3 regions of the Pinisolibacter sp. DMC19 genome follow, and region 2 is predicted to be linked to each of the others. Evidence: predicted binding sites of a transcription regulator. Region 2 holds the regulator's gene; each other region holds the start of a gene.

Region 1 (2,264 bases), on a different contig from region 2:
CGCTCTTCATGAACCTGAAGCGCGAGGACGCCGCCCGCTTCTCCTTCCTGCTCGGCCTGCCGGCGATCACCGGCGCCGGCCTCAAGGAACTGCTCGAGCTGAAGAAGGCGGGGCTGGATGCCGCCGGCTGGGAGGTGCTCGGCATCGGGCTCGCTTCCGCCTCGCTCTCGGCCTTCGTGGCGATCTGGACGCTGATGAAGGTGATGGAGCGCTTCTCGTCCTGGCCCTTCGTGATCTACCGCTTCCTGATGGGCGCCTTCCTGCTGCTCGTCGTCTATCTCGGCGTGCTCGACCCGACGGTCTGAGCGACGCCACCATCCCGGAAAAAGCAGAAGAGCCGGCGGGTCGCCCCGCCGGCTCTTCTCGCATCTCGTGCAGACGATCGGCCTCAGCCCATCGACGGGCGCCAGCCGGTCAGGCGGGAGCGGACCTTCGCCACCTTGGAGAACTTCTTGACGACGCGCTCGCGCTTCAGCCGCGACAGGTGGTCGATGAAGACGACGCCATCGAGGTGATCGATCTCGTGCTGCAGGCAGGTGGCGAGCAGGCCTTCGGCCTCGATCTCCTGCGGCTTGCCGTCGCGATCGAGGAACTTCACCTTCACACGGGCCGGGCGCTCGACGTCGTCGTAGTGCTCGGGCACCGAGAGGCAGCCCTCCTGATAGGTGTTGGTCTCTTCCGAGGTCCAGACGATCTCGGGATTGATCACGAAGAGCGGCGCCCGCTCTTCGCCCTCGCGCGAGAGATCGATGGTGAGCATGCGCTTCGCCACGCCGACCTGGATCGCCGCCAACCCGATGCCGGGGGCGTCGTACATGGTCTCCAGCATGTCGTCGAGAATCCGGCGGATCTCGTCGTCGACGACCGCCACCGGCTCGGAAGCGAGCTTCAGGCGGGGATCGGGCAGGGTGATGATGTCGAGTATGGCCATGAGCCGTCAGATAGGCGAGGCCCGGCGCCCGGTCAATCGAGACGACGTCGAAAACGGTCGCCGAAAGGCGAAAAACCGGCCGGGCGCGGCAATTTTCCGCGCGTTCGACACCCCTCCCCCGCCTCGGGCCGGTTCGGCGGGACCGCATCCCCCTCGCTCGTGAGAACAAAACATGATCTCTTAAGAGAATCGTGCGAAGGTTCGCCCATGCAGGATCTGCCCCTCACCATCGCCGGCGTCGCCGTCGGCCTCCCCCACCTCCTCTTCGCCGCCGGCGGTTTCGGCCTCGGCCTCCTCGTCGCGGGCCTCGCCCGTGGGCGCGGTCGGGCCGAGCAGATCGCGGCGGAGACGCTCGCCGCCGATCAGGCGGGCGAGGTCGAACGCCGCCTCGCCGAGATCGGCCGGCTGCAGGCCGAGATGACCGGACGGATGAAGGCGATGGCGGAGGTCTTCGGCTCGCGTCAGGCCGATCTCGCCCGCGGCCTCTCCGAACGGCTCGACGGGCTCGGCGCCCGGCTCGGCACGACGCTCGGCGACACGACGCGGGCGACCGCCGAGAGCCTGTCGGCGCTCGCCGAACGGCTGGCGGTGATCGACCGGGCGCAGCAGGGGATCACCGCGCTGTCGAGCGGCGTCGGTCGGCTCGAGGCGATCCTCTCCAACAAGCAGGCGCGCGGCGCCTTCGGTCAGGGGCGGATGGAGGCGATCGTCGCCGACGCCCTGCCGATCGGCGCCTACGAGTTCCAGGCGACGCTCTCGACCGGCGTGCGGCCCGACTGCCTGATCCGCCTCGGCGGCGAGGCGCCGCCGCTGGCGGTCGACGCCAAGTTCCCGCTCGAGGGCTGGAGCGCGATGCGCGAGGCGGGGAGCAACGAGGCGCGCGATCGGGCGATGCAGCTCTTCCGCCGCGACGTCATCCGCCATGTCGCCGACATCCGCGAGAAGTATCTACTGCCGGGAGAGACCCACGACGTCGCCTTCCTCTTCGTGCCGTCGGAGGCGATCTTCGCCGATCTGCACGAGCATTTCTCGGAAGTGGTGCAGCGGGCACACCGGGCGCGCGTCGTCATCGTCTCGCCGTCGCTGCTGTTGCTCGCCATCCAGGTGGTGCAGTCGATCGGCCGCGACGAGGCGATCCGCTCGCAGGCCCATGCGATCCAGCGCGAGGTCGGCGCGCTCGGCGACGACGTCGGCCGGCTCGTCGAGCGGGTGGCGAAGCTCCAGGCGCATTTCGCCCAGACCACGCGGGATCTGGACCAGATCGCGATTTCGGCCGACAAGGTGGTGCGCCGCGCCGGACGGATCGAAGCGCTCGATCTTGAGGCCGACGCCC
Region 2 (2,264 bases):
GTCAGGATTCCTCGCTGCTCTCGCGCTTCGCCGACGCCGACGCGCTGATCGTCCGGCCGATCCACGCCCGCGCAGTCGAGGCCGGCGAACCGGTCGAGATCATCCGTCTGCGTCACGTCTGAGGGCGCTCAGCGCCCGTTGGCGACCGACGGATGGACCATCGCTCGTCTTCGATCGGCGAGCGCCGGAACCTTCCTCCCGAAGAGCCGAGACCCGGCCCATGCGCCGCGCCGTACAGGTCGGCGCACGCGCCGCCGCATCGCCCTCCCGGCTCATGCGGAGCCCCGTCGCTCGCCGTTCGCGGCGATCGGAACGACGGCGAAGCGATCCGCGCGCACGCGGCGAGGCCCCCGAAACCCCACCGTTCACGCTTCCCCCTTGCAGAACATCCGCAGAACGCGTAGCGTGAGTTCGTGATTTGTACCCATCGCGAGTCGCCTGCCGGACCGGCCGAAGAGGCCGGTGGGAGTGCATGGTGCGGACGGGTACGCTCGAGTGCGGGGCTTCTTCGGGGCCCGCGGGGATGGAACATGCCGGGGCGGACGCCGATCGTGTCGCGCCGGCTGGCGAGGGAACGGGGTCATGCTGACGCGCAAACAGTTCGAACTTCTGATGTTCATCCACGAACGTCTGAAGGAGGACGGCGTTCCCCCCTCCTTCGACGAGATGAAGGACGCGCTCGACCTGCGCTCCAAGTCCGGCATCCACCGCCTGATCACCGCGCTCGAGGAACGCGGCTTCATTCGCCGCCTGCCCAACCGGGCCCGCGCGCTCGAGGTGGTGCGTCTGCCGGATTCGATGACGCCCGGCCTCGCCAGCCCCGCCCGTGCGCCGGGCTCGAAGGGCTTCTCGCCCTCGGTCATCCAGGGCACTCTCGGCAAGCCGCGTCCGACCGCGATGCCGGGTCCCACCGGCGAGGAGACGGCGGAGGTCGTGTCGATCCCGGTCATGGGCCGCATCGCCGCCGGCACGCCGATCTCGGCGATCCAGACCTACACCCACGCCATTCCGGTGCCCTTCGATCTTCTCGGCGGCGGCGAGCACTACGCCCTCGAGGTCCGCGGCGATTCGATGATCGACGCCGGCATCCTCGACGGCGACACGGTGCTGATCAAACGCGGCGACAACGCCGATTCCGGCGACATCGTCGTCGCCCTGGTCGACGAGGAGGAGGCGACGCTGAAGCGCCTGCGCAAGCGCGGCGCATCGATCGCCCTCGAAGCCGCCAACCCGGCCTACGAGACCCGCATCTTCGGCCCCGACCGGGTGAAGGTGCAGGGCCGTCTCGTCGGCCTGATCCGCCGCTACTGACGGGCACGCGGGCCGCCGACGGCGCGGACGGTGTCGACCGACGGCGGGAGGACGCCCCCGCGGACGGATTGGGCGTCGCGTCGCGCACGCGGATCACGGGCATCAGCGCAAGGGATCCGCCGTCTCGCCACGCTCGACGGTCTCGGGCGTTTCGTGATCGGGAGTGGCGGATGCGCCGCCGTCCGGCGGATCAGCCGTTACTTCGGCGAGCGCGCGGACGGCGTTCGGATCGCGCGGCGTCCAGGCCCGTGGCGTCGCCGGCAGGCTCGGCGTCACGGAGAAGGTGAGACGCGGTCGCGGCTGTGATGTTTCGCCGGTGATGGCCGATGGCGGCGACGCTTCTTCGACGGCGGTCGGAGGCGTCGGACCGTTTCCTCGCGCACTGCCGTCGCTGTGGGCTTCGGCAACCGGCTGCCGCAGGTCGGGATCGCCGTCCCGACCCTCCGGCGCGGCATCGTCCGTCGGATCGAGGCCGACGATCGATCGCCTCGTCTTGCCGGCGGACGCCTCTCGCCCGAGCGCTCCATCCACCCCCACATCGGCCGGTTCTACGCCGTCGGGCTTCGCCGCGGATGCCACGTCGATCGTCACCGCGCCGGTCTTCGCCCGGGCCACGCGGTCGAGCACCAGGCTCGTCGCGGCGCAGCCCGGCGGGGCGGCGAGTGCCGAGATCACGATGTCGGCGCGGCCGCAGTCCTCGACGAAGCCGCGCGGATGGCGCACCACCACGACCCGCAGGGGCAGACGCCCCGCGGTGGGCGCCGTTCCGCCTGCGTCGCCGCCCGTCGCCTCGTCTCCCCGGACGAAGGCACAGCCGATCGCGTCGCAGCGCCAGCCGTCGGCGATGCCGGGCGACCTCGGATCGCGCGCATCGGCATCGGCGGCGAGCCAGATCGCCGTGTCGAAGGCGTCGTCCTTCGTCGCCAGCACGTGCAACCGTCCGTCGTCGCCGC
Region 3 (2,264 bases), on a different contig from region 2:
CGCGAAGTCGAGCGCCGGATTGCGCCACTGGAAACGCTGCAGCGCGTTGAAGCGATGGGCCTCGAGCTGTTCGACCAGCTCGTCCGGCAACGGATCGACCCGCCCCGTCACCCCGAAGGTGCCGTCGCGCAGATGTCGCCCGGCGCGGCCGGCGATCTGGCCGAACTCCGCCGCCGTCAGGCTGCGATACTGCCAGCCGTCGAACTTGCGGGAGCCGGCGAAGGCGACGTGATCGACGTCGAGATTGAGCCCCATGCCGATCGCGTCGGTGGCGACCAGAATGTCGACGTCGCCCGACTGGAAGAGCTCGACCTGGGCGTTGCGGGTGCGGGGGGAAAGCGCGCCCATCACCACCGCCGCACCGCCCCTCTGGCGACGGATCAGCTCGGCGATGCCGTAGACCTCCTCGGCCGAGAAGGCGACGACCGCGGTGCGGGCGGGCAGACGCAGGAGCTTCTTCGAGCCGGCATAGGTCAGCAGCGACATGCGCGGCCGCGACACCACGATCAGGCCCGGCACCAGCTTCTCGAGCAGATCGCGCGCCGTGGCGGCCCCCAGCAGCAGCGTCTCGTTCTTGCCGCGCAGATTGAGGATGCGGTCGGTGAAGACGTGGCCGCGCTCGAGATCGCCGGCGAGCTGCACCTCGTCGATCGCCACGAAGTCGACGTCGGCCGAGCGCGGCATCGCCTCAACGGTCGAGACCCAGTAACGGGCGTGTTTCGGGACGATCTTCTCCTCGCCCGTCACCAGCGCCACGGCATGCTTACCGGCGCGTTCGACCAGCTTGCCGTAGACCTCGCGGGCGAGCAGCCGCAGCGGCAGGCCGATCAGGCCGGTGCGGTTGGCCAGCATCCGCTCGATCGCCATGTGCGTCTTGCCGGTGTTGGTCGGGCCGAGCACGGCCGTGACCGTGCGCGCACGAGCCGAGCGCGGCAATTGAGGCAGCGAGGCGAGGTCGGAGGGACGAGGCGCCGAGGTGGTCGTGTTCACGTGGTCGAACCGGAACGGGTCGCGACGGGCGGATCGGAGAGCGACCCTTAGCACGGGGCTGCGGCGATTGCGCCCCCTTAATCGTTTCCCGCCGACGACGACGCGTCGCCCGACACCTCCGTTCACCCCTCGGCGGCAACCGGAACGAGTCTGGAACGAACCCGGCCCGAATCGCTGACTCGGCCCGATTCCAGTTCCGTTCCCCACGAGATCTGGTGCCGCCGCCCCGCCGCCGCACCAATTTCCGAATCGTCGTCAGAGACTTGGGCGAGAATGATGAACGAACGGCAACCGCTTCGTCCCGTCCCGGGACGGCGCTCGGCAGGACCTGCGAGCCACAACCATCACGAGTCCGCGAGGTCGCCGCGCCGGCGCCGATCCTGGCCCGAACAACGAAAAAGGCCGGGGTCTCCCCCGGCCTCTCGCATGTCCGATGTGGTCGCCCGCAGATCAGTCGAGATCGCGGATGTCGACGAAGCGGCCCTTGATCGCGGCAGCCGCCGCCATGGCGGGGCTCACCAGATGGGTACGGCCCTTGAAGCCCTGACGGCCCTCGAAGTTGCGGTTCGAGGTCGAGGCCGAACGCTCGCCGGGCGACAGCCGGTCGGCGTTCATCGCCAGACACATCGAGCAGCCCGGCTCGCGCCATTCGAAGCCGGCCTCGATGAAGATCTTGTCGAGACCCTCGGCCTCGGCCTGCTCCTTGACGAGGCCCGAGCCCGGCACCGCCAGAGCGCGGACGCCCTCGGCCACCTTGCGGCCCTTGGCGACCGCGGCGGCGGCACGGAAGTCCTCGATGCGGCCGTTGGTGCAGGAGCCGATGAAGACCGTGTCGATCTTGACGTCGGTCATCTTCATGCCCGGCTTCAGATCCATGTACTCGAGCGCGCGCTGCTTGGAGACGCGCTTGGTCTCGTCGGCGATCGCCGCCGGATCCGGGATCGGCTGGTCGATGGCGATGACGTCTTCCGGCGAGGTGCCCCAGGTGACGTTGGGCTTGAGCGTCGACGCGTCGATGTGGATCTCGGCGTCGAACTTCGCGCCCTCGTCCGAGAACAGCGTCTTCCAGTAGGCGACGGCCGCGTCCCACTTCTCGCCCTTGGGCGACTTCGGCTTGCCCTCGAAATAGGCGATGGTCGCGGCGTCCGGCGCGATCAGGCCGGCGCGGGCGCCCGCTTCGATCGACATGTTGCAGACGGTCATGCGGCCCTCGATCGAGAGGTCCATGATCGCGTCGCCGGCATATTCGATGACGTAGCCGGTGCCGCCGGCGG

What was found. Region 2 encodes LexA, which represses DNA repair genes until DNA is damaged. Its sites were predicted from a motif close to TGTTCNNNNTGTGTTCNG; they were not measured.
Region 1: ACT53U_RS09560 (DNA recombination protein RmuC) is a predicted target of LexA. The motif match lies at 1,093-1,110, and genes of this name have one in related genera.
Region 3: ACT53U_RS14895 (helicase-related protein) is a predicted target of LexA. The motif match lies at 1,131-1,148, and genes of this name have one in related genera.

The regions. Positions count from the first base shown of each region.
Region 1 is NZ_JBQUZF010000003.1:307,988-310,251, reverse strand. It holds gene ACT53U_RS09570 (undecaprenyl-diphosphate phosphatase) at 1-305, shown strand, start outside; gene def (peptide deformylase) at 389-931, opposite strand; gene ACT53U_RS09560 (DNA recombination protein RmuC) at 1,139-2,264, shown strand, end outside.
Region 2 is NZ_JBQUZF010000001.1:304,790-307,053, forward strand. It holds gene ACT53U_RS01365 (molybdopterin molybdotransferase MoeA) at 1-122, shown strand, start outside; gene lexA (transcriptional repressor LexA) at 583-1,311, shown strand; gene ACT53U_RS01375 (ComEC/Rec2 family competence protein) at 1,414-2,264, opposite strand, start outside.
Region 3 is NZ_JBQUZF010000005.1:356,311-358,574, forward strand. It holds gene ACT53U_RS14895 (helicase-related protein) at 1-867, opposite strand, end outside; gene leuC (3-isopropylmalate dehydratase large subunit) at 1,441-2,264, opposite strand, start outside.